Regions from separate parts of the Vibrio sp. A2-1 genome, predicted to be linked through region 3. Evidence: predicted binding sites of a transcription regulator. Region 3 holds the regulator's gene; each other region holds the start of a gene.
What was found. Region 3 encodes MetJ, which represses methionine synthesis genes. Its sites were predicted from a motif close to TTAGACNTNTANANGTCTAA; they were not measured.

Region 1 (11,157 bases), on a different contig from region 3:
GCGGCTTCAATGACAGGTTTTAGTGAGAATACTCGTTATCTAGAAGACTTAGAAAACTAAACTTAATAATAGAGCATTAAAAGTGATTATGGCCCTGTGTGACAAGGGCCTTTTTATCTTGCTGGCTATTATTTACAGCTTTCAAATACAAATTGGTTGTGATTCCCCTGGATGGCATGGATTCGCTCATCACGGGTACATTCCCACTTATCGACAGGGAATTGCTTGTTCCACGCCATCATCAGGTTAGTCTGCTGCTTAGATAGCTTGAAACCATACTCTTGGCTCATATAAAGATAAGTCCGTGCGATAGAACCTTTTGCTCTGTCTGGCGGCATAACTTTACGCTGCTTGAAGTTGACCTGCATTTCACACTGACCATAGCTCACGCCATTCATTCCATTCCACTGACTGAAATTGTAATTGGATCGATCACCATTAACCTCGCCAATTGCCGGAGTCAGGTTGTGAAGATCGGCTTCCATCGATTTAAATATTTTGTCATTGCGAGTGCAGTTCTTACGTCCGCCATCTTGCCAGCACTGACGCTGGTGGCCAAATTGCCAAGCTGGAACTACGTGTTCCCACTCAATGCGGGAAGCGCGCTTTTGTTGTTTTCTCACTTGATAACCACAGCCGTCGAGGTCGGGGATACCTTTCTTTTTGTCTTTCCAAGTAATGTCACAACCACAATAAAATGAAGTCGGATGATCGAGATAAATCTTCACTGCTTCTTTTTTAGCTTTAGAGAATGAGCTTGGTGGAGCGGCGAAAACGCTTTGGGTTACCAGTAGGCCAAATACTATTGATAGGCAAAATGGCACCGATAGGCCAAATACTTTTGGAGAGGTTTTTTGCATAGAAAAAGACTGATGAAAGTATGGTAAACAACAGTCTAGCACTCAAATGTTAGTTCACTCTATTACATTTATTCGCGTTACCTTGTGAGCTTAAGACTTAGCTCAATTGAAGGCCGGTAAAAGCTAAGGTTTGCTGGCATTGTTGGCAACGATACGTTGATTGGTTACGGATGACTTTGTTGTGTCTTCTAATCGACAGGGGATAAGTAGTGCAATCACAGCGGTACTCAAAGGTTTTTCCCTGAACTGAGGTGATCTCCAAGCTGTGGGTGGTTCTGGCCGGTACATTGAATACCTTTTCCATCACGTATTTCCACTCATTCCCGTGGGGCCTAACTCGTCCGAAGACCTGATGTGTGATCAGATGTGCGAGTTCATGAGTCACGACTTCACTAATAAAGGCGTCTTCATTTTCGCTGAATAGTACTTGGTTGAGTTTTATCTCGTTTAACTGGAGGTAGGCTTTTCCCGCTGCCTTTCCTCTTAACTTGTAAGTGACGGTTGGGCATGGAAATTCACGAGAAAAATGTTGATTAGCAATAGTTAGGCATTCGCCCAGTTTTTTATTTACTCGATGTTGTTGCGGGGTGTAAGACAAGCGTTGTTAACTCCAAAAAAAGCCTCAGCGTTTAAGCTAAGGCCTCATCATAACATTGCTCATCGATCGTGAAACGATTTAAACGTGATGTTTCTTTTTGATGACTTCGTGGTAAGCATGCCATGTTCCGTAACCAAGTAATGGCATCGTTACAATCATACCCACACCGTAGGTCGCGAAGCCGACTAAGATACCAGTACCAATGATACCAGCCCAAACGACCATCGCAGGGATGTTTGATTTAACAGCGTTGAAGCTAGTAAAAATCGCACTCATTACATCTACACGTCTCTCCATCATTAGTGGAATTGAAAATGCTGAGATACTAAATATCAGGCTCGCGATAACAAAACCAATCACAGACCCTGTAATTAAGAAGGGAGCAAATTCGGTCAATGGTGCACCTTGTACTGAAGGGTAAAGTGCGTGCAATAATGCAGCGATACGCATCCAGAATATCATCGCGACCATTAATACAATCGCAAACGCCCATTGGTGGGTTGAGTTCCGTGTGATGGCTTTCATTGAGTGGAACAAACTTGGGGAATGTCCTTTCTCTCTTTCCCAGCTTGCGTCATATAGGCCTAGAGCAAGAAAGGGTCCTATCAACATATAGACTATCAAGCTTGGCATGACGACTAGGTGTGTTCCTTGCCATTGGACTAGTTGCACGATGGCGATGGCCGCAGCCATGAAACACAATCCGTAAAATGCGCTGATTATTGGCATTTTCACTAAGTCATGCAGTGCAAGCGATAACCAGTGGAATGGGGCGGATATGCTTACTTGGTTACAAGGAATGGTGCGAGCGTAATCCTGATCGCTGACCTTGTGTTTCTTATCGTTTAGTTCGGATGGGTGCACGGTACGAGGCATAGATCCCCCTAGTTAAATAACGTCCTAGTTATAATTCCACAAGGCTCTGAAGTATCGCTTACGAGAGCGTTATGGTGTTGAGCTAAACTGCTCTTTGTCATCCCAGTTATTGTTCTTGCGTACATTTAACGAGCGTTATCAGACTGAATTAATTTAAGTTAAATGTGAGCTTGATCGCCTAGGAGTTACCTTAACTATTGTCAGTAGTGCTAGAAAACACAAATTATCAGCGGATTTTTATACTAAGTGGTTAACGGTAAAGAAGACTTGGACAGGGTGTTCTAGCAGGGGAAGGTTTGGTAAGTACATAAAAATAAAGCCCTTACTAAGAAGTAAGGGCTTTAAATAAACAAATCGCAGTGGCTAAATTATTTTAGGCCAGCGAAGTCCGCAAGGATTGCTGCTTTGTCCGTCGCTTCCCAAGGGAACTCTTCACGACCGAAGTGGCCGTATGCAGCAGTCTGCTTGTAGATAGGCTGAAGAAGGTTCAGCATCTCTTGAAGACCGTATGGACGTAGGTCGAAGTTTTGACGAACTGCTTCAATGATGATTTCGTGAGCTACTTTCTCAGTACCAAACGTTTCAACCATGATAGATGTTGGATCTGCAACACCGATAGCGTAAGACAGTTGAATCTCACAACGGTCAGCCATGCCAGCAGCAACGATGTTTTTCGCAACGTAACGCGCTGCGTAAGCTGCAGAACGGTCAACTTTTGATGGATCTTTACCAGAAAATGCACCGCCACCGTGACGAGCTGCGCCGCCGTAGGTATCAACGATGATCTTACGACCTGTTAGACCACAGTCACCCATTGGGCCACCGATTACGAAACGGCCGGTTGGGTTGATGAAGAAGTTAGTGTCTTTATTGATCCACTCAGCAGGAAGTACTGGCTTGATGATCTCTTCCATTACCGCTTCACGTAGGTCAGGTGTTGTTACTGAATCACAGTGTTGAGTTGAAAGAACAACTGCGTCGATACCAACAATCTTACCTTGGTCGTATTGGAACGTAACTTGAGATTTCGCATCTGGACGAAGGAAGTCAAGCTTGCCGCTCTTACGTACTTCAGCTTGCTTCTTAACAAGAAGGTGAGAGTAAGTAATTGGAGCTGGCATTAGGATTGGTGTTTCGTTAGTCGCGTAACCAAACATGATACCTTGGTCGCCTGCGCCTTGATCTTTAGGATCGGCTTTATCAACACCTTGGTTGATGTCTGGAGACTGCTTACCAATTGTGTTTAGTACAGCACAAGAGTCTGCGTCAAAGCCCATATCAGAATGAACGTAACCAATTTCACGAACTGTTTCACGAGTGATTTCTTCGATATCAACCCATGCAGACGTTGTTACTTCACCGCCAACCATAACCATGCCGGTTTTTACGTAAGTCTCACAAGCAACACGTGCTTTTGGATCTTGTTCCAAGATGGCATCAAGAACAGCATCAGAGATTTGGTCTGCAATTTTATCTGGATGGCCTTCTGAAACAGATTCAGAAGTGAATAGGTGCTTAGCCATGAGAGCTCCACTTTTAGTTTAGTTTTTAGTTGCAAATAGTTAAATGCAAATAATTTTAGGCGTCGCAAGCTAGGAAGCGCCGCCATTAAATACAGTATATTTTGTAGGTGTTTCTACATCTAGACGGCTATTCTAAATTCCAGCGGTCGAATTACAAGCTCTTTTTTATGATATGTCATAACTAATCGTTTGCGTATCGGTCGAGATAACACATTGCTAAGTGATGTAAATGTTCGAAAATTGCGAAAAGTGACCGTTAAAATGCCAGTAAAACGTTTGCAGTCGCTAAAGTCGTTTGAGAGAATACCCGCGCTAATAAAAATGAAAACTTTAGCATCAATCTATTTTTTAAATCGCTTATGTACTCAGGAGCAGACATGCCTTCTCGTAAAGATCTAGCCAATGCAATTCGCGCACTTAGCATGGATGGCGTTCAACAAGCAAATTCAGGCCACCCTGGCGCACCTATGGGTATGGCTGACATCGCTGAAGTTCTTTGGCGTGGTCACTTGAACCACAACCCAGCAAACCCAGAGTGGGCTGACCGCGACCGTTTTATTCTGTCTAACGGGCATGGTTCAATGTTGATTTACTCTCTGCTTCATCTTGCAGGTTACGAGCTTTCAATTGAAGACCTTAAGAACTTCCGTCAACTGCACTCCAAGACTCCTGGTCACCCAGAGTACGGTTACGCTCCTGGTATCGAAACAACGACTGGTCCTCTAGGTCAAGGCATCACTAACGCTGTTGGTATGGCGATGGCTGAGAAAGCATTGGCTGCACAGTTCAACAAAGAAGGCCACGACATCGTCGATCACTTCACTTATGCATTCATGGGTGATGGTTGTCTGATGGAAGGTATCTCTCACGAAGCATGTTCTTTAGCAGGTACGCTAGGTCTTGGTAAGCTGGTTGCTTTCTGGGATGACAACGGCATCTCTATCGATGGCGAAGTTGAAGGTTGGTTCTCTGACGATACACCTAAGCGTTTTGAAGCTTACGGCTGGCACGTAATCCCGGCCGTTGATGGTCACGACTCTGATGCTATCAACGCGGCTATCGAAGCAGCTAAAACGGATCCTCGTCCAACGCTTATCTGTACTAAAACTATTATCGGTTTTGGTTCTCCAAACAAAGCGGGTACGCACGACTGTCACGGTGCTCCACTAGGCGCTGATGAAATCACAGCAACTAAAGCGGCACTTGGTTGGGAACACGGTCCTTTCGAAATTCCAGCTGATATCGCAGCTGAGTGGAATGCGAAAGAAGCGGGCGCAGCGAAAGAAGCGGCTTGGAATGCTAAGTTTGACGCATACGCAGCGGCTCACCCAGAGCTAGCAGCAGAATTTAAACGTCGTACTAACGGCGAGCTTCCAGCTGAATGGGAAGAGAAAGCAAACGCAATCATTGCTGACCTTCAAGCTAACCCAGCAAACATCGCATCACGTAAAGCATCTCAAAATGCGCTAGAAGCGTTCGGCGCTATGCTACCTGAATTCATGGGCGGCTCTGCTGACCTTGCGCCTTCTAACCTGACTATGTGGTCTGGTTCTAAGTCTCTTGAAGCGAACGATTTCTCAGGTAACTACATCCACTACGGTGTACGTGAATTCGGTATGACGGCTATCATGAACGGTATCGCTCTGCACGGTGGTTTCGTACCATACGGTGCAACGTTCTTAATGTTCATGGAATACGCGCGTAACGCAATGCGTATGGCGGCTCTGATGAAAATTCAGAACATTCAAGTTTACACGCACGATTCTATCGGCCTAGGCGAAGATGGTCCTACTCACCAACCGGTTGAGCAGATCGCATCTCTACGTCTGACTCCAAACATGAGCACATGGCGCCCATGTGACCAAGTTGAGTCTGCTGTTGCTTGGAAACTGGCAATCGAGCGTAAAGATGGTCCTTCTGCACTTATCTTCTCTCGTCAAAACCTTGCACAACAAGATCGTGACGCTGAGCAAGTAGCTAACATCGCTAAGGGTGGTTACATCCTGAAAGATTGTGCTGGCAAGCCAGAGCTAATCATCATTGCAACGGGTTCTGAAGTTGAGCTAGCGGTTAGCGCAGCTGCTGAACTAACAGCTGAAGGTAAAGCGGTACGCGTAGTCTCTATGCCTGCAACTGACGCATTCGACAAGCAAGACGCTGAATACCGTGAGTCTGTACTTCCAGCTGACGTAACAGTACGTATTGCTGTAGAAGCTGGCATCGCTGACTTCTGGTACAAGTACGTTGGCTTCGGTGGCAAGATCATCGGCATGACAACGTTCGGCGAATCTGCACCAGCAGGCGAGCTATTCAAGATGTTCGGTTTCACTACTGAAAACGTAGTAAATACAGCGAAAGAACTTCTTGCTTAATCATTGATTACTAGCCTTGTGCGAACAATGAAATGAATGAAAAAACCGAGCTTTAAGCTCGGTTTTTTTGTATCTGGGGTTTGTTATCACTTAGACTAAGGCTTACAAGCAACAGATCAATCTGTCATAAGTCAGCTGAGTTATTCAAGTAATGCCTTTTAGGTAGGATTCAGTTATCATCTGTTGCACGAAATTTTGGTTAGATGTACGGAACTATGCTAAAAGTCGCGATAAATGGATTTGGACGAATAGGGCGCAATGTATTGCGCGCTGTCTATGAAAGTGGCAAAAGCCAACAAATCAAAGTAGTAGCGGTCAATGAGCTTGCTCAGCCTGACGCTATGGCTCACCTATTGCAGTACGACACCAGTCACGGCCGCTTCGGCAAGAAAATCTCAAACGATCAAGAGCACATCTATGTTCATCATGGCATTGGTGCTGAAGATAAAGGAGAGTTTGATACCATTCGTATCTTACACTTGGCTGATATTGAACTGCTGCCTTGGCGTGACCTTGAAGTCGATATTGTTCTCGATTGTACCGGTGTTTACGGTTGCCGAGATGACGGCTTAGCACACATCGCTGCTGGAGCGAAAAAGGTGCTGTTTTCACATCCTGGTGCTAATGACCTTGATAACACCATTATCTATGGTGTGAATCACGAGACTATCGAAGCCGATCATCGAATCGTTTCCAATGGTTCATGTACCACCAATTGTATTGTCCCTATCATCAAGGTGCTTGATGATGCCTTTGGTATTGAGTCCGGCACGATTACGACCATTCACTCTTCTATGAATGACCAGCAAGTGATCGATGCGTACCACAGCGACCTACGTCGAACTCGAGCAGCAAGCCAATCCATCATTCCTGTCGATACCAAATTGCATAAAGGTATTGAAAGAATCTTCCCGAAATTTTCTAACAAATTTGAAGCTATATCTGTGCGTGTGCCGACGGTAAACGTCACTGCGATGGATTTAAGTGTCACAATTAATGCAAATGTGAAAGTTAATGACGTAAATCAAACCATTGTTAATGCATCCCAGTGTACATTACACAATATAGTTGACTATACTGAAGCGCCGCTCGTTTCCATCGACTTTAATCACGATCCCCATAGCGCAATTGTTGATGGTTCACAAACTCGAGTGAGCAACGGCCACTTAGTAAAAATGCTTGTGTGGTGTGACAATGAATGGGGCTTTGCGAACCGGATGCTGGATACGGTTCTTGCAATGCAAGCTTCTGAAGGCAAGAAGTAAGACCTAGAAGCAAATGTGTGGATTATTTATTTTTTAGCTTGAAATAAATGCTAAGTGTCCACATATTATGAGTAGTTAAAGAATTACCAGTTGAATAATTTATAGGCTTAGCAGGGTTGCTGAGTTTCCAAAACTTTATTTTTATTTAAATTTGAGAGGACAAATCATGTCTGTGATCAAGATGACTGACCTGGAACTTGCAGGTAAACGCGTATTCATCCGTGCTGACCTAAACGTACCAGTAAAAGACGGTAAAGTAACTTCAGATGCACGTATCCTTGCATCTCTACCAACTATCAAACTTTGCCTAGAAGCTGGCGCAAAAGTTATGGTTACTTCTCACCTTGGTCGTCCTACTGAAGGCGAATACAACGAAGAGTTCTCTCTAGCTCCTGTAGTTAACTACCTAAACGACGCACTAGACTGCGACGTTAAACTAGCGAAAGATTACGTAAATGGTCTTGAGCTAAACGCTGGTGAACTGACTGTTCTTGAAAACGTTCGCTTTAACAAAGGCGAGAAGAAGAACGAAGAAGCACTTTCTAAGCAATACGCTGCACTATGTGACATCTTCGTGATGGACGCATTCGGTACAGCTCACCGTGCTCAAGCTTCTACACACGGCGTTGGTACTTACGCTCCTGTAGCATGTGCTGGTCCTCTTCTAGCTGCTGAGCTTGAAGCTCTTGGTAAAGCAATGGACAACCCAGCTCGCCCACTAGTGGCTATCGTTGGTGGTTCTAAAGTTTCTACTAAACTAACTGTTCTAGAATCTCTTTCTAAAATCGCTGACCAACTTGTTGTTGGTGGTGGTATCGCGAACACGTTCATCGCTGCTGAAGGCCACAACGTAGGTAAGTCTCTATACGAAGCTGACCTAGTTGAAACTGCTAAGAAGCTAATGAAAGAGTGTGCTATCCCAGTAGCGACTGACGTTGCATGTGCTAAAGCATTCGACGAAAACGCAGAAGCTGAAATCAAGCACGTTTCTGAAGTTCAAGACGACGACATGATCTTCGACCTTGGCCCAGATTCAACTGCAGCTCTAGCTGAAATCATCGGCAACGCAAAAACAATTCTTTGGAACGGCCCTGTAGGCGTATTCGAATTCAAAAATTTCGAAGCGGGTACTGCTGGCATTTCTAAGGCAATCGCTGACTCTGAAGGTTTCTCAGTAGCAGGCGGTGGTGACACGCTAGCAGCTATCGACAAGTTCGGTATCAAAGCAGATGTTTCTTACATCTCTACTGGCGGCGGCGCTTTCCTTGAGTTTGTTGAAGGTAAAGTACTTCCTGCAGTAGCAATGCTTGAAGAGCGTGCTAAAGCATAATTGATTTAGAAAGGCGAGATGTGAATCTCGCCTTTTAACGTTTGCTGCATATCACACTTTTTTGCTAGAATGGCATAAGTTGTGAGCAAACGATTGCAAATTTTTAAACTTAAGTTTTTTAATCTTAAAACGATAGAATAAATAGGACTATTTCCATGTCTAAGATCTTCGATTTTGTAAAACCTGGTGTGATTTCTGGCGATGACGTACAGAAAGTATTTGAAGTAGCAAAAGCAAACAAATTTGCTCTTCCTGCAGTAAACGTAATCAACACTGATACTATCAACGCTGTTCTTGAAGCTGCTGCTAAAGCAAAAGCTCCAGTTGTTGTTCAGTTCTCTAACGGCGGTGCTGGTTTCTTCGCTGGTAAAGGCGTTAAACTTGAAGGTCAAGGCGCACAAATTCTTGGCGCTGTAGCTGGTGCAAAATACGTTCACGCAGTAGCAGAATCTTACGGTGTTCCAGTTATTCTTCATACTGACCACGCTGCTAAGAAACTTCTTCCATGGATCGACGGTCTACTAGACGCTGGTGAAGAGTTCTTCGCACAAACTGGTAAGCCACTATTCTCTTCTCACATGCTAGACCTTTCTGAAGAGTCTCTAGAAGAGAACATTGAAACATGTGCAGCTTACTTAGCTCGCATGGCTAAACTAAACATGACAATCGAGATCGAACTTGGTTGTACTGGTGGTGAAGAAGACGGCGTTGATAACTCTGATATGGACGCATCTGAGCTTTACACTTCTCCTGAAGATGTTGCATACGCATACGAGAAACTAAACGCAGTTAGCCCACGTTTCACTATCGCAGCTTCTTTCGGTAACGTACACGGTGTTTACCAAGCTGGTAACGTTGTACTTACTCCAACTATCCTGCGTGATTCTCAAGCATACTGTGCTGAGAAGTTTGGCATTGCAGCTGACGCTCTTAACTTCGTATTCCACGGTGGTTCTGGTTCTTCTGAAGCAGAAATCCAAGAGTCTATCGGCTACGGTGTTATCAAAATGAACATCGATACTGATACTCAGTGGGCTTCATGGGATGGCGTTCGTACTTACGAAGCTGAGAACCGTGATTTCCTACAAGGTCAAATCGGTAACCCAACTGGCGAAGCTGCTCCAAACAAGAAGTTCTACGATCCACGCGTATGGCTACGTGCTGGTCAGTCTTCAATGGTTACTCGTCTTGAGAAAGCATTCGCTGACCTTAACGCTGTAGACGTACTGTAATTCTTTGAATTAAGTACTCTTTAAGTTTTAAAAACCCGCTCATTGAGCGGGTTTTTTTATGTCTGATAAAAACTTGTACTAAATATGTAAAAAACCTAGCGTGCGGTGAATAAATTTCGTAGTCTTTTAGTTATCGGTATTTGTGTTTATTGGTAAGTTTTATTAATTCAAAAGCTTACATAAATATGACTTTGCAATCTGTCAAAGATAGGATATCGTGCCGAAAAATTGAACTTGGTTCAGTTTATAAAAAAGGACTTGGCTTTAATTTACTTTTAACACAACGACTTAACATGAGTTGTACGGTTTATTTTGTTGTTGGGTAAGTTTGGCTTAAGGCAGTTTAGCTCATAGCATATTATATAGAGGATGCACATTATGGCTGATAGTTCGACAGCGCTTGAGACTCCAATTGTGGATGGTTTGTCTCACGCAGAGCAGTGGTTAACAAATAACTCAGATCTGTTTATTCAATACGGTGTAAACATTATCTCAGCACTGATAATTCTATTTATTGGTAATCTTATTGTTAAAGCAGTAGCGAATAGCGTGTCTAAGGTTCTTCAGAAGAAGAAAATGGACCGAGCAGTTGTGGAATTCGTCCATGGTTTAGTTCGTTACTTGTTGTTTGTTATTGTTTTAATTGCTGCACTTGGTCGTTTAGGCGTTCAAACTGCATCTGTAGTCGCTGTTATTGGTGCGGCTGGTTTGGCTGTTGGTCTTGCACTACAAGGCTCACTATCTAACTTTGCTGCGGGTGTACTTATCGTTGCATTCCGTCCATTCAAGTCTGGTGACTACGTGGAAATTGGTGGTGTAGCGGGTTCAGTAGATTCAATTCAGATCTTCCAAACCGTTCTAACAACACCAGACAACAAAATGGTTGTAGTACCTAACGGCAGCGTTATTGGTAGCCCAATTACTAACTACTCTCGTCATGATACGCGCCGTATTGATCTAATGATTGGTGTTTCTTACAACGCCGATCTTCAAAAGACAAAAGCGCTACTGACTAAGATCTGTGAATCTGATGAGCGTGTACTTAAAGAGCCTGGCGTTCAAGTTGGTGTTCACACACTAGCGGATTCTTCAGTTAACTTT
Region 2 (11,157 bases), on a different contig from region 3:
GTGGAACTACCTCAAGTTAATCGGTTTGGCGATGGATGGGATTACCTCGTTCTCTATCAGACCACTGCGCATTGCTACCGCATTAGGTGGCCTAGTCGCGCTAACGGCTTTTGTGTATGGGATGGTCATCGTTTTCAAAACCATTATGTTTGGCGAGCCGATCACGGGCTATCCGTCAATGATGGTCGTGCAACTTGCCCTTGGCGGTATTCAACTCCTGAGTATTGGTTTAATGGGAGAGTACATAGGTCGTATTTTCATTGAAACCAAGAATCGTCCTTTGTATCTGATCCAATCGGTGGTCGATACACCTGCATTAAAAACACATTTCAAATTAGAGGAGTCAGCATGAGCCTGAACAGAACGCACCTATGGTATTTGTTGGCTTTTGCACTGGTTTTAAGACTCCTATCTTTGGCGACTTATCCGTTAATGGATACTACGGAGGCGCGCTACGGAGAAATGGCTCGCTTGATGGTAGAAACCGGTAATTGGTTAACACCTCAGTTTGATTACGGCATTCCTTTTTGGGGCAAGCCACCGTTGTTCACATGGATGAGTGCTGCTGGTATTGAGCTGTTTGGTTTGAGTGAGTTTGCTGTTCGTGCACCTCACTGGTTAGCGGGAGTAGCGACGATTTTGTTAACCGCTTACATGGCGAAGCGAACTGGGCAAAGTGCGTTGGTTGCCGCGGTAGTGTTGGCGACATGCGGTATTTTCTCTATTGCCGCGGGCGCTGTGATGACAGACATCGCGTTAACCTTAGCGATGACCATTGCCATGTTAGGCTTCTACTTGTGTTGGTTAGGAGGAGAGGGTTGGAAAGGCGAAGGTAGTGCGAAGACTAATCGATCTTGGGGTTATGTCGGTTTCATTGGTTTAGCGTTAGGCTTGCTTGCAAAAGGGCCAGTAGCGATTGTCATTATGGGTATCGCAGTTTTCCCTTGGTTAGTATTACAACATGGCTTCTTTGGCGCTTTCAAAGTGCTTTGGCAACGCTTTCCATTGTTGTCTGGCTTGGGTGTGATGCTAGCGATTGCTTTGCCTTGGTACATCATGGCTGAAATGGCAACACCGGGCTTTATTGATTATTTTATTGTTGGCGAGCACTTTAAGCGTTTTGTTGTGAGTGGCTGGGAGGGCGATTTATATGGTTCTGCCCATGACCAAGCAAGAGGTATGATCTGGCTGTTTTGGCTTCAAGCGGCTGCGCCGTGGTCGATTGTATTACCTATATTGGCATTTGCTCGACGTAAGAAAATTGCAGAAATTAATACTGAAAATCGCGGCTTGTTTTCATTTCTTGTTTGTTGGTTGATTTCACCTCTGATTCTTTTCACTATGGCGGGCAATATTCTCCCAGCTTACGTCCTACCAGGTATTCCGGCCCTTGGCTTGTTGATTGCTATACTCGTAGTGGAAAAAGATAAGAAGTGGTTCTCGAGCGTGGCTTTGGTTCTACCTGTGTTGCTAATGATTGCGATGGTCTACCTGAATCTCGGCAAGGCGAACGAGAAAAGTGACCGTATTATTTTCGAACAGATTACGGATTCTGCGCCAAGCTTTTACGTGGGTAAACGACCATTCTCTGGGCAATTTTACAGTCATGGTCAAGCGAAAGAACTTCTCGATATCGAGCCGCTAGATGGCATTGATAAGTTCTATCTGATTGGCAAAAGATCTGAAGTGGAAACCAAGATTAAAGAGAACGCATTAACGTGTATTCTAGAGCCAACGGTGAAAATAAAGCGTGCTTTATTCAGCTGTCATAGCTCAAGCATCAAGCCAAATCTATCGTTGAGTCATATTCAAAGTGGCAGCGATGTTTAGCGTTAACTCGGGGTTACGAATGTTCAACAACAAGCTTCAAACGCACAGTCAGAGGTTACAGTCTCACCACAAGGTGGTTCGATTTGCTGTGGTTGGTGTTAGCGGATTTGTTGTTGATTGCTTAGTTTTTGCATTACTGCATTATGCCGTTGGGCTGCCTTTGATGAGTGCAAGGATAGGATCTTTCATTGCAGCAGCCACGGCAACGTGGTTTGGTAATCGAGTGCTAACTTTTGACTTCAAAGGGCAGGGTAGTTGGTCAGAGAAGTTGATTCAGTGGCAAAAATTCATGTTTTCCGCATCGATATCGGCGATACCTAATTTGCTGTGTTTTAAGCTGATGACGGAATTACTGCCTGCATTTACTGGGGCTGTATTTATCGCAATGGCCGTAGGTATCTTGGTGGGCATGGTCACTAACTATTTGTTTAGCCAGTATTGGGTCTTCACCCGTTAGAATCCCTTGTAATCACATAACCAAGTGAAACCTTCGGGTCGTTCATTAGTAACAGACACAAAAAAGCGCAGCTAAATAGCTGCGCTTTGTATTTTTATGATAACCAAGTAAATGGGGTCGCTATATTAACGCTGTGTTGCGCGCTGGCGATTCTTTCCGTTACTTGCAGGTTTACCACCTTGACCATTGCCCGCTTTGTTGCGGTTTGGCTTGCCATTTCCGCCGCCATTGCCTTGCGATTGTTGGCTAGCAGGGGCTTTTTTGATGAAGCCAGTCGCTGGTTTATTACCATTACCGTTCTGCTTCCCGTTGCCCTGATTGCCGTTACCTTGGCTACCTGTTGGCTTCTTACCACCCGGTTTAGGCTTATTGCCACTAGGCTTAGAATGGTTACGTGGGCTTTCGCCGCCAAGACCCGGTTGAGCTTTACTGTGCTTAGTTGCAAAACGTTGTGAACCATGACGACCAGACTTACGACGCTGTGCCGGTGTTTGAGCTTCAAAGTCTTCTTCTGGTACTAAGCAGTTCGCTTTGTCACCAATCAGGTGCTTTTTGCCCATGCTGATCAGTGCTTCACGGATGATCTTCCAGTTTTCTGGATCGTGATAACGAAGCAATGCTTTATGCAGACGACGTTGACGATCACCTTTAGGTACTGGAACATCTTCACGTTTTTTGTATTTCACGCGTTTCAGAGGGTTGGTCTCTGAGTAGTACATCGACGTTGCATTACACATTGGCGATGGGTAGAAGTTCTGTACTTGGTCACACTCGTAGTTATGCTTTTTCAGCCACAACGCAAGGTTAAGCATGTCTTCATCTTCCGTGCCCGGATGAGCTGAGATGAAGTAAGGAATTAGGTACTGTTTCTTACCGGCTTCAGCGCTGTACTTCTCGAACATCTCTTTGAAACGATCGTAAGTACCCATACCCGGTTTCATCATCAGATCCAGAGGGCCTTTTTCAGTGTGCTCTGGAGCAATCTTCAAGTAACCACCAACGTGGTGAGTCACAAGCTCACGTACGTATTCTGGAGACTCAATCGCAAGGTCATAACGAACGCCTGATGCGATCATTACTTTCTTGATGCCCGGAACCTTTCTCGCTGAGCGGTAAAGGTCAATGGTGTGCTGGTGGTCTGTGTTCAGTTTTTCACAGATTTTAGGGAACACACATGATGGGCGACGACAGTTAATTTCAGCTTTAGGATCAGAACAACCTAGGCGATACATGTTCGCCGTTGGGCCACCCAAGTCAGAAATGGTACCGGTAAAGCCAGGTACTTTATCTTTAATGTCTTCGATTTCATCCAAGATCGATTCTTTCGAACGGTTCTGAATGATACGACCTTCGTGCTCTGTGATTGAACAGAAAGAACAACCACCAAAACAACCACGCATGATGTTAACCGAAGTTTTGATCATGTCGTATGCAGGAATCTTTGCTTTGCCATACATAGGGTGAGGAACACGCTTGTACGCAAGGCCAAACACGTAATCCATCTCTTCAGTTGCAAGAGGGATTGGCGCTTGGTTTACCCATAGTTCGCGGTCACCGTGACGTTGAATAAGAGCACGACCTGAATACGGGTTGGTCTCTAGGTGCAGAATTCGGCTAGCGTGAGCGTAAAGAATACGGTCGTTATTCAGTTTTTCGAAACCAGGGATACGAACCGCAGTTGTTTTTGCATCGTGACGAGAAGGACGAATCGTAATCGGCTGTGCTTTTACTTCTTCTTTTTCGTCTTTCTTGGTATCACACTGCGTTTCTACTTCGTACGGGTTAACCGGAACATAGGCTTTGTTCGGTTTTTCGATACGAGAAGAATCGATAATTTTGTAACCTTCAGGTGCTGCAGGCAGGTTGATTGCTGTACCACGAATGTTTGTCAGCGTTGACATGTCTTCGCCGTCAGCAATGCGGTGTGCCACTTCAACCAGTGCACGCTCGGCGTTACCGAAAAGAAGGATGTCTGCTTTTGCATCAAACAATACAGAGCGACGAACTTTATCAGACCAGTAGTCGTAGTGCGCAACGCGACGTAAGCTCGCTTCAATACCACCAAGAACGATTGGCGTGCCTTTGTAGGCTTCACGACAACGTTGAGAATAAATCAGAGTTGCACGGTCAGGACGCTTACCACCTTCATTGTTTGGTGTGTAGGCATCGTCATGACGAAGTTTGCGATCAGAGGTGTAGCGGTTGATCATGGAATCCATGTTACCCGCAGTGATGCCGAAGAATAGGTTAGGTCGACCCAGTTCCATGAAGGCATCTTTACTGTCCCACTTTGGTTGGGCAATGATGCCCACGCGGAAGCCTTGAGCTTCAAGCAAACGGCCAATGATAGCCATACCAAAGCTCGGGTGATCGACATAAGCGTCACCAGTTACAATAATAATGTCACAGCTATCCCATCCAAGAGCATCCATCTCCTTTCTACTGGTAGGCAAAAAGGGTGCTGTTCCGTAGCACTCGGCCCAGTATTTTTTGTGTTCGTGAATAGGAGTGATATCGCTGTACATATTTCAACCTCTGATTTTTGAGGCGGGAATTATAGCGGCATGAGCCTAGACTAGCCAGTAGAACATGCCCCTGTTAGTTCTGATGTCTTTCGCCATTTTGCAGATAATGCTGACAAAATAACCATACAACAGCATAGTTGAAGCCTTGAATAACGTCGTTAATTTGTGATTTTGATTAGTGTTCGGAGCAGTTTTTGATATTATTCGCGAAAATAAGTCTGAATAAGTAGATCCACAATGGTCGAATCATTATTAGTACAATTTGCTCCCATGCTATTAGGAGCCCAACTGATCTTAACTTTAATCTTAGTGAAGGGTGACATTTGCCCTGGTCAACGTGGCCGTATTCACAAGATGTTACCTGCGATTGGCGTGCTTTGGCTTGCTGTTGCTTCATTAAGAATTGAAGCGTTTCTGATTGTATTCGCTATCTTCTATTTCTATTCTCAAGTTCAAACTAAGAAGACACGTGACTCAGGCCCTATCTGGGTGATGTATCTTGCGTGTGGTTTGGCGCTGTCATACGTTGCTATCCAAGCAAGCGAACAGGTAAATCCAGTCGGTATTATTGCGACTGTGTTGCTGGTGGCTTTACTGGGTGCTTCTTTCGGACATTTACTCCTGACTATCGCAAGAACGCGCTTACAAGCATTTCACCGTGTTCTGCCTGTTGTGGGCGTATTAAGTGGCATGTTGGTGGTGTTGGCGACCGTGATTAACGTTTATTCACTGTCTGAAGCGCAACTAGAACCTGTTATTTCAACTTTGTTGTTTAGCTTTGCTTTGCTTATCTCTTCTATCGTGGTTTGGTGTTGGCATTTGCTGTTTGTCAAAACCCCTGAAAAGCTTCAGCTGACTCTTTCATTGTTGATGTTATTGGCGGCGGCTGTTGGTTTAACGCCAGTTTGGGCTATGTAGAAGGTTACTGATCTCACAAGCCTTTCGGTGTTGAATCGAAAAAGTGTGATCTGTTTTTTAGCGTGGTGTTGGTAAGCGTTCTAAACTTAAATCTAGTCGGTGTGTTCGTTAGGAGTACGGGATGGATTTAAGCAACGTCAAAGGTTTCGATAGCATTATTTTGCTGGGAATCGTGAATGAAAAACTTCGCTTAGAATGCGATAGCTTTGAAGAGCTGATCAGTATGTATGAAATGGATATAGAAAGTGTTGTAGGTAAGCTTGATATGCTTGGCTATCAATACGATCCATTAACTAACCAGTTTAAGTCTTATCCAAGATAAGCAGCAAACTGGCGCATGTTCTATTGATAGCGAGTTAGTTATCGATTGTGAGCCAGTTATCGAGAGTGAGCTAGTATCGTGAATGAACAAGTACCGCCATCGTCGGTACTAAAGCTAAAAGAAAAAAGTCACAGATAATCTGTGACTTTTTTGTTTCTGGCGCATGCCTATCAGGTTCAACGCAGGCATAAACTAACCCAACAACGAGTCTCTTAAACGACCTCAATGCCATCTAGGTGACTCTTACTTTGCTGTCTTGCCGTGCTAAAGAAAGCTTGCAGGTAACGTTTGTCTTTTTCTGAGTTTCTTACCGCTGCGAACAACCTTCTTGAAAGCCCTTTGCCTAATGGTTTGCTGGCAATGAGTCCTTGTCTTGAAAATTCACTGATCGCCCAGTTTGGTAACGCAGCAACCCCGAGTCCTGCCGACACCATTTGTACCAGCATCAATGTGTTGTCTGCTTGTTTCCATTTCTTTGGTTCAACGCCTGCAGGTTGTAAAAAGTGCTTCACTACATCGAGACGCTGCTTTTGAACCGGATAAGAGAGCATCGTAATATCACTAAGATCTTGCGGTTCAATACTCGGCTTTTCGGCTAAAGGAGAGTTGATGGCAGTGATCAAGCGCATCTCAAAATCGAAAAGCGGTTCGTAGTGAACTTCAGAACGAGGCTGTATATCAGAGGTGATCACCAAATCGAGTTCTCCAGCCATCAATGCCGGTAGAGGCTCGAACCCGAACCCCGACGAGAAATCGAGCGTCACGCTTGGCCAAGCAACTTGGTACTCTTTCAAAGCGGGCATTAGCCATTGGAAGCATGAGTGACACTCGATCGCCATGTGCAAACGACCATTCACATCCTCTTTTAGGCTCGCTAACTCATTCTCTGCTTTAGCGATTCTTGGCTGTATCTCATCCGCGAGCTTAAGCAAGATTTCACCCTCAGAGGTAAATTTCACTGGCCTAGTTTTTCGTAGGAAAAGCTGACCGCCAATACGCGCTTCAAGGTCTTTCAATTGATGCGAAAGCGCCGACTGAGTCAGGTGAAGAGAGGTCGCAGTTGCTGTTAACGATCCGCTGTCTCTCAAGGTGGTCAATGTTCGAAGGTGTTTAAGCTCTATCATGAGTATTCCTCATATTCCCTAAGCCAATTCAATATTTCTTAATAATCACCCTACGGTGTTTTTGATCTTTTGTAAACGTCTAGATGTCCAGATGGATTTAAACTGTTCATCTTTGGATGATTCAAGATGAATATTATTAATAAACAAGATGAATATTTGGACGTTGTCCATAGATCGGATTAAGGCGATAGTTTAGCCATCCAGACGCCTTTTTGGAAAAGTGAAATCATCAAAGGCAGTCTGACCGGAAATTAAAATTATCGAATAAGGAACAGACTCATGACGACAACAACGCATATTTTAGGCTATCCACGTATCGGCGAAAAACGCGAACTCAAATTCACACTAGAGAAGTATTGGCGCGGTGAGATTGATCAATCTGAGCTCAAGCAGCTTGGCAGTGAATTGAGAAATCGTAACTGGAATGTACAAGCCGACGCGAATCTAAGCTTTGCAACTGCGGGTGACTTCGCATGGTACGACCATGTTCTAACAACGACTCTACTTCTAGGCCACGTTCCGCAGCGTCATGATGGTGGTTCTGAAGATGAAAAAGCCTTTCCAGATTTGGATACCTTGTTCCGCGTTGGTCGTGGGCAGTCTCAAGTTCAGCCTACCTGTTGCGGTGGTACGCATACGTCTAATGATGGCACTAAAGACAGTTCGGCGGCTTCTGACATGACTAAGTGGTTCAACACCAACTACCACTATATTGTTCCTGAATTCAGTAAAGACGACTCATTCGAAGTGAGCTGGCCGCAGCTGTTTGACGAAGTGAACGAAGCGATAAAAGCAGGACACAAAGTTAAGCCTGTACTTCTCGGTCCACTGTCATACTTGTACTTAGGCAAAGAAGTGGAAGAGGGCTTTGATCGCTTAACTCTGTTGCCTCGCCTTCTTACTGCCTATCAAGCGATTTTGGCTAAACTTGCCAAGCTGGGTGTTGAGTGGGTTCAAATCGATGAACCTATCCTTTCTCTGGAACTTGAAAAGCAGTGGGCTGATTCATTCAAACTGGCTTATCAAGTGATTCAAGGCGACGTAAAGCTACTGCTCACTACGTACTTTGATTCGGTGACTGACACGTTAGACAAGATCGTGGAATTACCCGTCAACGGTTTACACATCGACTTAGCTGCCGCACCGCAGCAACTTAATGAGGTGGTGAACAAATTGCCACAAAATTGGGTGCTTTCTGCGGGTGCAATCAATGGACGCAATGTTTGGCGAGCAGACTTAGCTTCTCAGCTTGAGTTACTGCAACCTGCGAAAGAAAAGCTAGGCGATAAACTATGGGTCGCAAGTTCATGTTCGCTGCTGCATAGCCCAGTAGATTTGGAGTTAGAAGATTCGCTCAGCGAAGAAGTGAAGAGTTGGTTTGCTTTCGCGAAACAGAAAGTCACCGAGGTGAGTTTATTGGGGGCTGCGTTAGATGGCGATCAAAATGCCATTTTAGCGTGTGAGACTTACAGCCAACCAATTGTTGCTCGTAAGAGCGCAACTCATGTCAACAAGCCGCAAGTTCAAGCTCGCATCAATACCATCACTAAAGCGTTAGCTGAGCGAAGTGCGCCTTACGCAGAACGTGCGGCGCATCAGTCTGAAGTTCTCGGCTTACCGCTGTTACCAACCACAACCATTGGTTCATTCCCACAGACCGGTGAAATTCGTGTTCAACGTAGCGCCTACCGAACCGGTCAATTGAGTGAAGCGGAATACACCACCGCACTAAAAGGTCACATCGCGGATGCAGTCAAACGTCAAGAAGCACTCGATTTGGATGTACTTGTGCACGGTGAAGCCGAGCGCAACGACATGGTGGAATACTTTGCAGAAAACCTAGCCGGCTTCCAAACCACCAAATTTGGTTGGGTACAAAGCTATGGTTCTCGCTGCGTAAAACCTGCGATTGTGGTTGCGGATATCGAACGTGAAAAACCAATGACGGTAGAATGGTCGACCTATGCCCAATCTCTGACTTCAAAGCAGATGAAAGGCATGCTTACAGGGCCTGTTACTATCTTGTGTTGGACATTCCCACGTGAAGACATCTCACGCAAAGAGATCACTAACCAACTGGCGTTTGCACTGCGTGATGAGGTGTCGGATTTACAAGACGCTGGCATCAACATCATTCAAATTGATGAACCTGCCATTCGTGAAGGTTTGCCACTGAAAAAGCGCGACCACGCAGAATATCTAGAGTGGGCGGTTGATGCCTTTAAGATCTCAGCGGCGAGTGCCAAACCAGAAACTCAGATCCATACCCATATGTGTTATAGCGAGTTCAATGAGATCATTGATTCAGTCGCTGCGCTAGACGCCGATGTGATTACCATAGAGACTTCTCGTTCGAACATGGAGCTACTGAAAGCGTTTGAAGAGTTTAACTATCCGAATGCGATTGGACCGGGTGTTTATGACATTCACTCACCAAACATTCCTTCAGAAGAGTGGATTGTTGATTTACTTAAGAAAGCGGCAGAAAAAATCCCAGCAGAACGTTTGTGGGCAAACCCTGATTGTGGTCTGAAGACGCGTAACTGGGCAGAAACAGAAGCGGCACTGACAAACCTTGTGTCGGCGACTAAGACACTGCGTAAAGAGTGGGAAGAGGCAGAAGTTTAAGCATAACGAACACTAGAGTTTGATTACCCGCTAATCCACGATGAACCACAAAAAAGGCCTCGCAAGTGCGAGGCCTTTTGGTTCTGTGCGTGTTCGAATCTCGAGCTAGAAACTAGCTGCTACTTTGACAGGTCTCTTTACTGATCAGCTTCTCAACGATCAATTGTCCGCGAGTGTTGCGAATCTTGATGTTGTAAGCCAAGCCCATGTCGAGGTTTGCTCTTACTTCAGAGTTGGTGCAGTAGCTATTCACACTCATGTCTACAACTTGGTTTAAAGGTTTAGCACCTTTTGCATCTTGGTTGTAGATCATCATGATTTCGATAACCGTGTTTTTTGCTAGCACGCGCATGACCGACAGCGGGCCATACTCAATCGGCAAGCCTGCGGATAAAACGCCAGCGCGATGTTGCGCCATCATTTCTAGCTGTCTTTGTTTGTCTTGTTCACTTGATGAGCTACAGCCTGCAAGCAGAACAGCGGCCAGTGAACCGATAATCCATTTTTTCACGTTAAAATACTTTCTTGAATGGTTTAACAATCACATTTTGGTACACACCAGCATCAATGTACGGGTCTGCGTCTGCCCATGCCTGCGCGTCTTCTAAAGAGTTGAACTCAGCAATTACAGTAGAACCTGTGAAACCCGCTTCACCAGGGTTATCTGAATCAATCGCTGGCATTGGACCTGCTGTCAAAAGGCGGCCTTCATCGTGAAGTGTTTGTAGGCGTTCTAGATGTTGTGGGCGAACACTTAGGCGTTTTTCTAATGAATTTTCGACGTCTTGAGAAAAAATCACGTACCACATATTGAGATATCCTTATTTTACTTCACTAAATTGAGGGCGTTTAAATTCGCTATCTTGCTAATTTACGCGAACTAATTGGTATTGGAAGAGCTAATGATAAGAAATTGTGAAATGGTGCGGCAGAGTGAGAAGGTCTTTAGCATTTTTAATCGAAACGACTAAAGACCTTAAAGTGCGATAGGGTCGTCGAAGGGTTATTTGTTGATTGGGCGAGGTTTACCGCTTTCATCTACAGCAACGTAGTTGAATGTCGCACCACATACCTTGTAGCGATCGCCTATACCGTGATCAAGTACCGGCTTAACCCATACTTCTAGGTCGATATTCATCGAGCTACGACCAATCTTGGTGCAGTCACCATAAACACATACCACATCACCCACTGAAACTGGTTGTTTGAACTCGATACTCGATACTGAAACCGTGACTATCTTGCCGTTAGAGATCTCTTTCGCCAGTATCCCGCCAGCAAGGTCGAGCTGAGACATTATCCAACCACCGAAAATCTGGCCTGCTGCATTGGTATCAGAAGGCATCGCCAAAG
Region 3 (11,157 bases):
CTGCAGCTGGTTCGTCATCTCTTCCATACCAGGAGGTGACATGATTTCAACGCCCATTTGCGGTGCGGCTACATCGACTTCGATCTCTTTGTCGTCTAGCTTACCTTCGCGCAGTTTCTTGCGGAAAATTTGGCGAGTGTTTGAAGAGGTGGTGTCTTCAGTTGATTGCTCGTTCTGACCCCAAGCATCACGTGCTGGTGGTAGAAGGGCATCAAGAATACGTTCTTCAGCTTGCTCTTCAGCGCGGTATTGTACTTTTTCCATCGCTTGTTGATGCGTCATCTTGATCGCAACGTCCGTTAGATCACGGATGATGGTCTCAACTTCTTTACCAACGTAGCCAACTTCGGTGAACTTAGTCGCTTCTACCTTGATGAACGGCGCATTAGCGAGTTTCGCTAGACGGCGAGCAATTTCAGTTTTACCCACACCCGTTGGGCCAATCATCAGGATGTTCTTTGGTGATACTTCAACACGCAGGCTTTCTTCAAGCTGCATACGACGCCAGCGGTTACGTAGAGCGATAGCCACTGAACGCTTAGCGTTGTCTTGGCCGATAATGTGGCGATTGAGTTCGTGAACAATTTCGCGAGGAGTCATCTCAGACATGGTTTTTCCTTAATTCTTTAATCACTGTTGAATACAACGTTATTGATGGAAGCGGTCGTTACTCTGGCTTTGGCAGCTCAACGGTGCTTTCTAGTTCTTCAATAGTGTGGTGATGGTTGGTGAATACACAGATATCGCCAGCTATGTTCAGCGACTTTTCTGCGATTTCACGCGCATCTAAATCAGTATTTTCTAATAGTGCAGTCGCTGCTGCTTGAGCGAAGTTACCGCCCGAACCGATCGCAATCAGGTCGTTCTCTGGTTGAACGACGTCACCGTTACCAGTAATGATCAGCGAAGCGGTTTCATCCGCGACTGCTAGCAGTGCTTCTAATTTACGTAGAGCACGGTCGCTACGCCAATCCTTCGCCAGCTCAACGGCAGCTTTGGTTAGGTGGCCTTGGTGCATTTGCAGCTTGCTTTCAAATTTTTCGAATAGCGTGAAAGCATCTGCCGTACCGCCAGCAAAACCAGCCAGTACTTTGTTGTTGTATAGGCGACGTACTTTACGGGCATTGCCCTTCATTACAGTATTGCCTAGAGATACTTGTCCATCACCCGCGATGACGACTTTATTATTACGACGTACAGATACAATGGTAGTCACGAGTAGGGCCTCTTAATATTTCTTATCTTTGGGTATAAAAAGTATATGAGGATGGTGCTCGGATAATTCAAGGAAGGGCGAGTGATGTCGCGCAACTTATCGGCGGAAGTTGTAAGGAAAACTGACTAAAGGGAGTAAATAAAAGAAAACCTCCACAATGGGAGGCTTTCGGAGTTTGGTTTTCGGCTTTTGTTAAGATTAAGACTGCGACTATCGCTAAATCTAATCGGTGTCTTTCCAAATAGCGCAAGGTTCAATTTTCGCCCGTTGCAGCTTATGGCGATCGCGCTCGGCGTCACGCTTCAACTTGTATGGCCCTAGAACCACACGGTACCAGCTACTGCCGTCTTTTTTACGGATTTCACTCGAGATACCTTGGAACGCAATATCTAACTTGCGCGTTTCTGCCTGTGCTGACGTTTTGTAAGCGCCACACTGCATCACGTAAGGGATCTTAGAGATCTCTTGCTCTTTGGCTTTAACTTCAATCTCGCGGCTTGGCAGCGTTTCAACGTAGTCCCACTTCTCTTCTGGAGGCGGTGGAATCACTTTCGCTGGTTTTGGCTTAGGTTTTGGTTTGGTAGCCACAGGTGTTGGTGCTGGCGGCTCAGGATCATTACTCAATAAGTAAAGTCCATAACCAAAACCACCGGCAAGGAGGATCGCCAAAAGACCACTGCGCCAAGGTTTACGGCGAGGGGCTTGTTTCTTGGTCGGTTTTTTCGTGCCACGACCGCGCTTTACATAATCTCTATTAGCCACAAGACAATTCAATAGTTGCTGATTCTGTCCTCATGGTAATCCAGATTGCGCGAGGATAATAGTGCAGAAATGGAAGCGGCACATCAAAATGTGCCGCAGATTTATAAGGGTATTTCTGAGGGTTACATTCGAGGTGGTGCGGTGCTGCCTCTAACGACTAATTTAGCTTCAAGCAGACGCGAACCTGCTTGCACATCGTTGCCCTTCAATAGATCAAGCATCATCAACATCGCTTGGCGTCCAATCTCATAGCGAGGCTGAGAAATAGTGGTTAGCGGTGGATCGCAGTATTGAGCGAATTGGATGTCATCGAAGCCAACAATCGATAGGTCTTGAGGAACGCGTAAACCTAGCTTCTTCGCTTCTTGAATCGCACCAATCGCCATCGCATCGTTATGACAGAAGATCGCTGTAGGTTGTTCAGGAAGTGCAAGTAATTGACGAACCGCTTGCGCACCCGCTTCAAAGGTGAAATCGCCCACAGTGCTGTAAGCTGGGTTCATTGATACTCCAGCGCGGCGCAATGCTTGTTGGTAGCCTTGCTGACGGAACTTACACAGGGTTGCAGTCGTTGGCCCAGAGATCTGAGCGATGCGCTTATGACCTAACTGAGCGAGGTAATTCACGGCTTCAAATGCAGAGGTTAGGTTGTCGATGTGAACCGTTGGCAGTTCAAGCTCAGGTGCGAATTCACACGCCATAACCATTGGCGGTAAATTCTTTTGCTCAGGCTTACTGACATCAAACGGATGATCAGTGCCAAGCAGTAGCATACCGTCTGCTTGCTTTGTGAAGACCAAGTTAACAAATGAAGACTCACGCTTCTTTTGTTGACCACTGTCACCCAGTAGAACGAGGTAGTCATTCTCTACAGCGGCATCTTCGATACCACGAATGATTTCGGCGAAGTAAGGGTCACAGATATCAGGAACGATAGTGATGATGGTTTTTGATTCGTTGCGACGTAAATTTCTAGCTAATGTATTGGGTGAGTATCCAGCTTCAAGTACTGCTGTCTCAACTCGTTTACGAGTCGAAACCGAGACTTTTTCAGGGTTCATCAATGCACGTGATACCGTTGCCGTTGAGACGCCTGCTAGCTGGGCAACATCCTTCATTGTCGCCATAAATTAAACCCTCTTTTAAGTTCCTTTGTCGCCTAAGTATTTAAGGCGTGAATAATTAATACAATCGGATAGATATTATGAAAGTGTTGCTAACACTTTTTTTATTGCAATATTTTATTCGTTTCATCCGTGTAAAGTTACGGCTAGATTAACAAAAATCACATGACTAGTGTGAGGTTGCTCACGAGAAATATGAAATATTTGTGAACAAACTTATCATTAGTTTTAACCCAAGTAGGTTTAGCTCAAATCTTGCGGCTCAATATCGAGTGACCAACGGACTTTTTTCGCAGCAGGTAACATATTAATTGCCGGCTTCGCACTCATTAATAACTTCTGCATTAACGAACGAGTCTGAGTTTGTAGAATCAACTGCCAGCGTGATTTACCCGCTCGCTTGGCCAGTGGCGCTGGGGTGGGGCCTAGAACCATGCAATATTGGTCAAACAAGGGGTGCGATTCTAATGTATGACGAACCTGACGCAAGAACTCTTCCACCAAACGTGTGTCATTGGCTTCCGCTCTAAACAGAGTCATAAAGGTATAAGGTGGTAGCATCGCTTGTTTACGCTCGGCCAATGCGGTTTGGGCAAAGTGGTTATAGTCTTTGTGCAGCAATGCTTGCAACAAGCCATGTTCTGGATGGTGAGTTTGTAAGATAACCTCACCCGGCTTACTGGCACGGCCTGCTCGACCGGCGACTTGAGTAAACAGTTGCGCCAACCGTTCAGAGGCGCGGAAGTCACTACTATATAAAGAGGCGTCCACATCCAATAACGCCACAAGTGTCACGTCAGGAAAGTGGTGACCTTTAGCAAGCATCTGTGTACCGATAAGAATTTGGTATTCACCTTTACGAATCGACTCGAGCGCGCTTTCTAAGCTGCCTTTGCGGCGGGTGCTGTCTCGGTCAATACGAATGGTTTTGTATTCAGGGAATAGCTGACCAAGTTGAGCCTCTAACTGTTCGGTACCTACACCCACCGTCACCAAGTTCGCTGAACCACAGCCTTGGCAATTGTGCACGATATGCTGTTGCGAACCACAATGGTGGCAGCGCATTTCATTACTGTACTGGTGATAGGTGTAGTAGGCATCACAGCGCTTACATTCGGCTGTCCAACCACAATCGTGACACATCAATGCGGGAGAGAACCCACGACGGTTGAGAAACAACATCACTTGGTTGCCTGCTTTGAGGTGTCTTTGCATTTCAGCAATCAACGACGCAGACAAGCCACTTTCTAGATATTCACCCTTAACATCCAACACCTTATTGGTGGTCGGCAGTGCGACACCCGCGCGTGAGGTCAGGGTGAGGTAACTGTATTTACCGATCTGAGCGTTGTGCAGCGTCTCAAAGGCCGGAGTCGCCGAGCCTAACACAACCGGGATCTGTGCTTTATGAGCACGCATGATCGCTACATCACGAGCGTGGTAGCGTAAGCTATCTTGCTGCTTATAAGAGGCGTCGTGCTCTTCATCGACAATGATAATTCCCAGATCAGCGAAGGGGGTGAACAGAGCCGAGCGCGTACCAATTACAATGCCCGCTATTTTGTCTCGTGCTGATAACCAAGCATTCAGTCGTTCAGAATCGTTTAATCCAGAGTGAATCACCTCAACAGGCACATTAAAACGACGCTTAAAGCGATTAATCGTTTGTGGAGTGAGGCCTATTTCCGGTACCAAGACTAACGCTTGTTTACCTTGGTCGAGAATCGGCTTGATCATATTCAGGTAGACTTCAGTCTTACCTGAGCCGGTAACCCCCTCGAGCAAGAAGCAACTAAAATCGGTTTGGCTATTTACTGTCGCAATAGCGATCGCTTGTTCAGCATTGAGCTTCGGCTTGTCTTGTTCGTTTTCAAGTTCAACTGGCCATGGTTGGCGCTTTGGCTTTTTCTCTACCGACTCAATCCAACCTTTCTCTTCCAAAGTCTTAAGCACCGCGCTCCCGACTTCTTCACCAATGAATTCTTGATGAGGAACAGGGCCGTGCTCAAGCATGTGCATCACTTTGGCTTGCTTAACCGCACGACCAAAGCCTTGCATCAGTTGATCTCTGCCTGATGGGGTCAATTGCCACTCGACAAGCGTTGCGAAGTCGGCAGCTTTGCCTTTTCGTAAAGCGCTTGGTAGAGCATTAGCCAAGGTTTCACCCAGTGGATACTGATAGAACTGGCTGCACCATACCAAGAGTGAGTAGACCGATTCTGGCCAAACGGGTTGGTTGTCTAATAAGGCTTTAATGGGCTTGAGCTTGTCTAGCTCGAATTCAGATTCGTTAACCAGAGCTGTAACAATACCTGTTAAGGTTTGTCGTCCAAAAGGCACAGAGACTCGTCCACCAATAATCGGGAATAGGTGGTTAGGAATCTTGTAATCGAACTGCTTGTCTAGTGGAACAGGCAGTGCCACGCGGGCAATCATTGGACGCATAAAGGGACAGCTTTATCTGAGTTGACGAGAGCGAACAGTCTAATGGATAAGGGCGTTAAATTCGAGGAGCAGTTTGGATGAGAGTATCGAGTTAACGCAGGAAGATAACGAGAGCCCGAAATCTCAGGCCGACAAAGGAAATAAAGAGGCTATTGGTGAAAAATGTATCAAATCAGTTGATCCTGCCTTATAGATTCATTACTATACTGCGCCTTAAAGGTATGGCTTTATCGCAGTTTAGTGATGCAGCGGTGTCTTTATTTTATTTTTTAACTACGTGTGGTGTGCGGCTTAGAATCGTATAGCGACACGGCCTACTTGAGGTTATCCCATGAAAACTGGTATCCACCCAGAATACAAAGCAGTTTCTGCAACTTGTTCTTGCGGCAACACATTTGAGTTCAACTCAACGCTTGCAAAAGAATCTATCCACCTAGACGTATGTGACAAATGTCACCCATTCTACACTGGTAAGCAACGTATCGTAGATACTGGCGGCCGTGTTGATCGCTTCAACAAGCGTTTCGGTGCTCTTTCTAGCAAGAAGTAATTCTCGCTATTTAGACATAAAAAGGACACTTCGGTGTCCTTTTTTGTTGCCTGAAATTTAAGAAAACGCTGAATCTTATTCAGCTATCAACATATCGAAAACGACAGGCAACCCGCTTGAGTTTTGTTTCATAACTTACACCCAATACTCCATTCTCGAAATCCGCTCGAAAGTTCAACAAGCGACAGTAATTTCAACTGCTCACTGGTCTTATTAGTAGTGAAATCTCGTTTTTTAATGAGACAGAGGCTTTAACCACCTAGGAACTTTGAAGTACATCTATTAACATGAACAAGATCCCCCAAATAATAATATCCTAGGAACCTACACCTATGTCTGAAGACAGCCGCCAAGATCAATCCTCTCAAGCGTTATCGCCTCAAGAACAATTCCGTCAGCAAGCTCTTGATTACCATGAGTTCCCAATTCCAGGCAAAATTGCCGTAGAACTGACGAAGCCTGCAAACTCTGCAGAAGACCTAGCACTTGCATACAGCCCAGGCGTGGCTGAGCCTGTTCGCGAGATCGCACAGAACGTTGATAACGTTTATAAGTACACAGGTAAAGGCAACATGGTTGCAGTTATCTCTAACGGTACAGCGATTCTTGGCCTAGGTAACCTTGGCCCTATTGCTTCTAAACCTGTTATGGAAGGTAAAGCGCTGCTGTTTAAGCGTTTTGCTGGTTTAGATTCTATCGATATTGAAGTTAAACACCGCACAATCGATGAGTTCGTTGATACGGTTGCGAATATCGCAGATACATTCGGCGGTATTAACCTAGAAGACATCAAAGCACCTGACTGTTTTGAGATTGAGCGTCGCCTGATTGAGCGTTGTGATGTCCCTGTTTTTCACGATGACCAACACGGTACAGCGATTGTAACGGCTGCTGGTATGCTGAACGCGATTGAGCTTCAAGGTAAGAAGCTTGAAGAGTGTAAGATCGTTTGTTTGGGCGCTGGCGCAGCGGCGGTTGCTTGTATGGAACTGCTGATTAAGTGTGGCGCTCAGCGTGAGAAGATTTACATGCTTGACCGTAAAGGTGTAATCCATACTCGTCGTGAAGACCTGAATGAATACAAAGCGCTATTCGCAAATAACACGGACAAGCGCACGCTTGAAGATGTTATCGAAGGCGCTGACCTGTTCTTGGGCGTATCAGGTCCCAACCTGTTACCAGCAGAAGCACTCACGCTGATGGCTGATAAGCCTGTTGTGTTTGCATGTTCAAACCCAGATCCAGAGATCAAGCCAGCGCTTGCTCATGAAGTTCGTTCTGACCTTATCATGGGTACAGGCCGTAGCGATTACCCGAACCAAGTAAACAACGTACTTTGTTTCCCATTCATTTTCCGTGGTGCGCTTGATGTGCGTGCGAGCGAAATCAATGATGAGATGAAGCTGGCGGCGGTTAAAGCGATTCGTGAACTAGCGAAAGAAGAAGTTCCGGCTGAAGTACTCGCTGCTGCAGGTGAGACTGCACTGGAGTTTGGTAAAGGCTACATCATTCCTAAGCCAATGGACCCACGTCTACTTCCTCGCGTAGCAAAAGCGGTTGCAGTAGCGGCCGTTGAATCTGGCGTAGCTCGTATTGAGATGCCTGCTAACTATATGGCTTAATGCTTTAATAGCTTAATAGCTTAATAGCTTAATAGCTTAATAGCTTAATAGCTGTTGCTCTATTGAGCGAAAAAGAATAATAAAAAACCGACTCATAGGAGTCGGTTTTTTTTATGTCTATCATTCACAGAGCAGCTACCGATAACGTAGTGGGTGATGTGACAAATAAGGTTCAGCTATAGCGAATCAATATTGAAGGCAGTGACTGAGTTGTTTTTATTCTTCGTCAAACGCTTCGAATTCGATACCCATCTCTGTCATCAGCTTTTTCACTTCAGTCGGGATGTCGTCTGGACGGTCTTTACGGAGATCTTCATCCGTTGGCAGTGGTTGGCCTGTGTACGCATGTAGAAAGGCTTCGCACAGTAGCTCACTGTTTGTTGCATGGCGTAGGTTATTAATCTGGCGGCGAGTGCGCTCGTCAGTAAGAACCTTTAACACTTTTAGAGGGATAGAAACTGTAATTTTTTTTACTTGTTCGCTTTTCTTTCCATGCTCAGCATATGGGCTTATGTATTCACCATTCCAGTCGGCCATTGCGTACCTTCATCACTTTAGTTGTTAGAATAAATTAATAGTGGTGATTTTAGCGGGATTTACTGCCATAAGCAAAGACATATAGACGTCCAGAAGTGTTGACGTCTCACATTTATGAAAGTAAAGTGAATAACATATATCTAACACAGCCGCAGAATGCCGACAAGCCGCTGTGATTCTCAGACGCAAAACTTGTAAGGAAGCACCTATGAGCAGCCGGAAGCCAGCAACAATCGCAGTACGTACTGGTATCGAGTCAGACACGCAACACCATGCCGTTGTCCCACCTATTTATCTTTCGACTAACTATGGGTTTCCCGCTTTTGGTGAAGTGCCAAAGTACGATTACACCCGTTCTGGTAACCCAAATCGTGGTTTATTAGAAACGGCATTGTTTGAGCTTGAGTCTGGCAAAGGTGCAGTGGTGACTAACTGCGGTACTTCGGCGCTTAACTTATGGGTTTCGGCTTTCTTAGGTGGCGATGATCTTATTATCGCTCCGCACGACTGCTACGGCGGTACTTACCGCCTGTTTAATACCCGCTCGTTAAAAGGTGACTTCAAAGTTTTGTTCGTTGATCAATCGGATCAAGCAGCGTTGGATGCGGCGATCGCGCTCAAGCCAAAGTTGATCTTAATAGAAACGCCATCGAACCCGTTGGTTCGTGTGGTTGATATTGCAGAGACTTGCCGTAAAGCGAAAGAGGTTGGTGCTCTGGTTGCTGTCGATAACACGTTTTTGACGCCGGTGTTCCAAAAGCCTTTAGAGCTGGGTGCTGATTTTGTTATCCACTCAACCACCAAATACATCAACGGACACTCAGATGTTATTGGTGGCGTTGTCGTGACGAAAACTGAAGAGCACGCTGAAGAGCTTGCATGGTGGGGCAACTGTATTGGTGCGACCGGCACACCATTTGATAGTTACATGACTCTACGTGGTATTCGTACGCTAGGTGCACGTATGCGTGTTCACGAAGAGAGTTCACGTGAAATTCTGACAGCGCTGCAACAACAAGATCTGGTGGGCACTATTTACCACCCAAGCCTTCCTGAACACCCAGGTCACGAGATCGCGAAGAAACAGCAGTTGGGCTTTGGTTCCATGCTGAGCTTTGAGTTTGCGGGCTCTTTTGAAGCGCTTAAATATTTTGTCGATAAGTTAGAGCTATTTTCTTTGGCTGAATCACTGGGTGGTGTTGAAAGCCTGATTTGTCACCCTGCGTCGATGACTCACCGTGCGATGGGCGAAGAAGCATTGGCAGAAGCGGGTGTTTCTCAACAATTACTGCGCCTTTCTGTTGGCCTTGAAGATGCGGAAGACCTAATCGACGATCTCAAGCAAGCGTTTGAAAAAACACAACGCTTTATCGCTGAAGGGGAGGCTTAATAATGGCAACCTTTCGCCAGCTACATAAATTTGGTGGCAGCAGTTTAGCGAACCCTGAATGTTACCAACGCGTGGTCAACATTCTTAGAGAATATTCATCAGCGACGGATTTGGTGGTGGTATCGGCCGCAGGTAAAACAACCAACCGCTTAATTGAGTTTGTCGAAGCGCTCGACAAAGATGGTCGTATTGCTCATGAATGCCTGCAAACCCTTCGTCAGTTTCAACTTGAACTGATTGAGGCTCTGCTTGAAGGTGAAGCCGCCTCGCAACTAACGGCAACCATCCAACAAGAATTTACCGCTTTGGGTGAGCTAACGGCTCCCTTGAGTGAAGCACAAAAAGCACAAGTACTGGGTCATGGTGAGGTTTGGTCTTCACGTTTGTTGGCGACGTTGTTGTGCCAGCATGACTTACAAGCAGTTGCTCAAGATGCACGTGCCTTTTTACGTGCAGAAGCGGGTGCTCAACCTGAAGTTGACCGCGCACGCTCTTATCCTCTGATTAAAGAAGCCTTGGCGCAGCATGCACATTGTCGCGTGGTAATTACTGGCTTTATGGCTCAGAACTGCGAAGGCGAAACGGTGCTGCTTGGGCGTAACGGTTCGGATTACTCTGCAACTGTTATTGGTGCTCTAGCTGAAGTTGAACGCGTGACAATCTGGAGTGATGTGGCGGGCGTATACAGCGCAGATCCTCGTTTGGTTTCGGATGCGTGTTTATTACCTCTGCTTCGCCTTGATGAAGCCAGTGAATTAGCTCGTCTTGCGGCTCCAGTGCTACACAGTCGAACGCTACAGCCTGTCGCTCAAAGTGCCATGGATCTCAGCTTGCGCTGCAGCTACCAGCCGGAGGCAGGCTCTACACAGATAGAGCGAGTACTGGCATCGGGGCGTGGTGCAAAAATCATTACCTCTTTGGATGAAGTTCTTATCGTGCAACTGACCTTTGGTCACGGCCATGATTTCGACCGTCTGGAGAGTGAAGTCCTTGAAGGGCTTAAGCGTGCTCAATTAGAGCCGCTTGCTTATGAATTAGAACCCGATCAACACTGCTTGCGCCTTGCTTACACGGAAGAGATCGCTGGTGGTGCATTAGAATATCTACAAGACCACGCGATTGAAGCTGAGATTAAACTGAAAGAAGGTTTTTCTCTGATTGCTGCAGTGGGGGCGGGTGTGACTAAGAACCCGAACCATTGCTACGGTTTCTACCAACAGCTCAAGAGCTCGCCGGTTGAGTTTATCTCAGAAGCGAACTCAGGCTTAAGCTTGGTAGCCGTGATTCGTAAGAGTGAAACATCAAGCCTAGTGAAAGGCATTCACTCTCAACTGTTCCAAGCTCAGAAGCGTGTTGCGATTGCCTTGTGTGGTAAGGGCAATATTGGCTCAAGTTGGTTAAGTCTGTTTTCCGAGCAAAAAGCGGAACTTGAAAAGCGTCGTGGGATGAACTTTGAATTGGTTGCGGTGGTTGATAGCCAAACCTATTGGTTCGACGATCAAGGCATTGAT

Region 1: the regulator MetJ is predicted to act here: its motif matches at 3,969-3,988, upstream of metK (methionine adenosyltransferase).
Region 2: the regulator MetJ is predicted to act here: its motif matches at 7,248-7,267, upstream of metE (5-methyltetrahydropteroyltriglutamate--homocysteine S-methyltransferase).

What each region holds. Positions count from the first base shown of each region.
Region 1 covers NZ_JAKKCO010000008.1:22,332-33,488, forward strand. The annotation lists gene L3V33_RS19410 (hypothetical protein) at 1-60, shown strand, start outside; gene L3V33_RS19415 (endonuclease) at 129-860, opposite strand; gene L3V33_RS19420 (SprT family zinc-dependent metalloprotease) at 958-1,458, opposite strand; gene L3V33_RS19425 (DUF2189 domain-containing protein) at 1,537-2,334, opposite strand; gene metK (methionine adenosyltransferase) at 2,703-3,857, opposite strand; gene tkt (transketolase) at 4,235-6,229, shown strand; gene epd (erythrose-4-phosphate dehydrogenase) at 6,445-7,494, shown strand; gene L3V33_RS19445 (phosphoglycerate kinase) at 7,661-8,824, shown strand; gene fbaA (class II fructose-bisphosphate aldolase) at 8,980-10,056, shown strand; gene mscS (small-conductance mechanosensitive channel MscS) at 10,435-11,157, shown strand, end outside.
Region 2 covers NZ_JAKKCO010000002.1:138,349-149,505, reverse strand. The annotation lists gene L3V33_RS08390 (glycosyltransferase family 2 protein) at 1-352, shown strand, start outside; gene L3V33_RS08385 (glycosyltransferase family 39 protein) at 349-1,830, shown strand; gene L3V33_RS08380 (GtrA family protein) at 1,823-2,287, shown strand; gene L3V33_RS08375 (YgiQ family radical SAM protein) at 2,413-4,812, opposite strand; gene L3V33_RS08370 (hypothetical protein) at 5,050-5,730, shown strand; gene L3V33_RS08365 (DUF4250 domain-containing protein) at 5,852-6,052, shown strand; gene L3V33_RS08360 (LysR substrate-binding domain-containing protein) at 6,265-7,176, opposite strand; gene metE (5-methyltetrahydropteroyltriglutamate--homocysteine S-methyltransferase) at 7,456-9,804, shown strand; gene gspS2 (GspS/AspS pilotin family protein) at 9,917-10,315, opposite strand; gene L3V33_RS08345 (YciI family protein) at 10,317-10,613, opposite strand; gene yciA (acyl-CoA thioester hydrolase YciA) at 10,808-11,157, opposite strand, start outside.
Region 3 covers NZ_JAKKCO010000007.1:82,650-93,806, forward strand. The annotation lists gene hslU (HslU--HslV peptidase ATPase subunit) at 1-609, opposite strand, end outside; gene hslV (ATP-dependent protease subunit HslV) at 668-1,216, opposite strand; gene ftsN (cell division protein FtsN) at 1,439-1,978, opposite strand; gene cytR (DNA-binding transcriptional regulator CytR) at 2,101-3,105, opposite strand; gene priA (primosomal protein N') at 3,346-5,547, opposite strand; gene rpmE (50S ribosomal protein L31) at 5,879-6,097, shown strand; gene L3V33_RS18785 (malic enzyme-like NAD(P)-binding protein) at 6,430-7,719, shown strand; gene metJ (met regulon transcriptional regulator MetJ) at 7,936-8,256, opposite strand; gene L3V33_RS18795 (O-succinylhomoserine (thiol)-lyase) at 8,465-9,646, shown strand; gene L3V33_RS18800 (bifunctional aspartate kinase/homoserine dehydrogenase II) at 9,649-11,157, shown strand, end outside.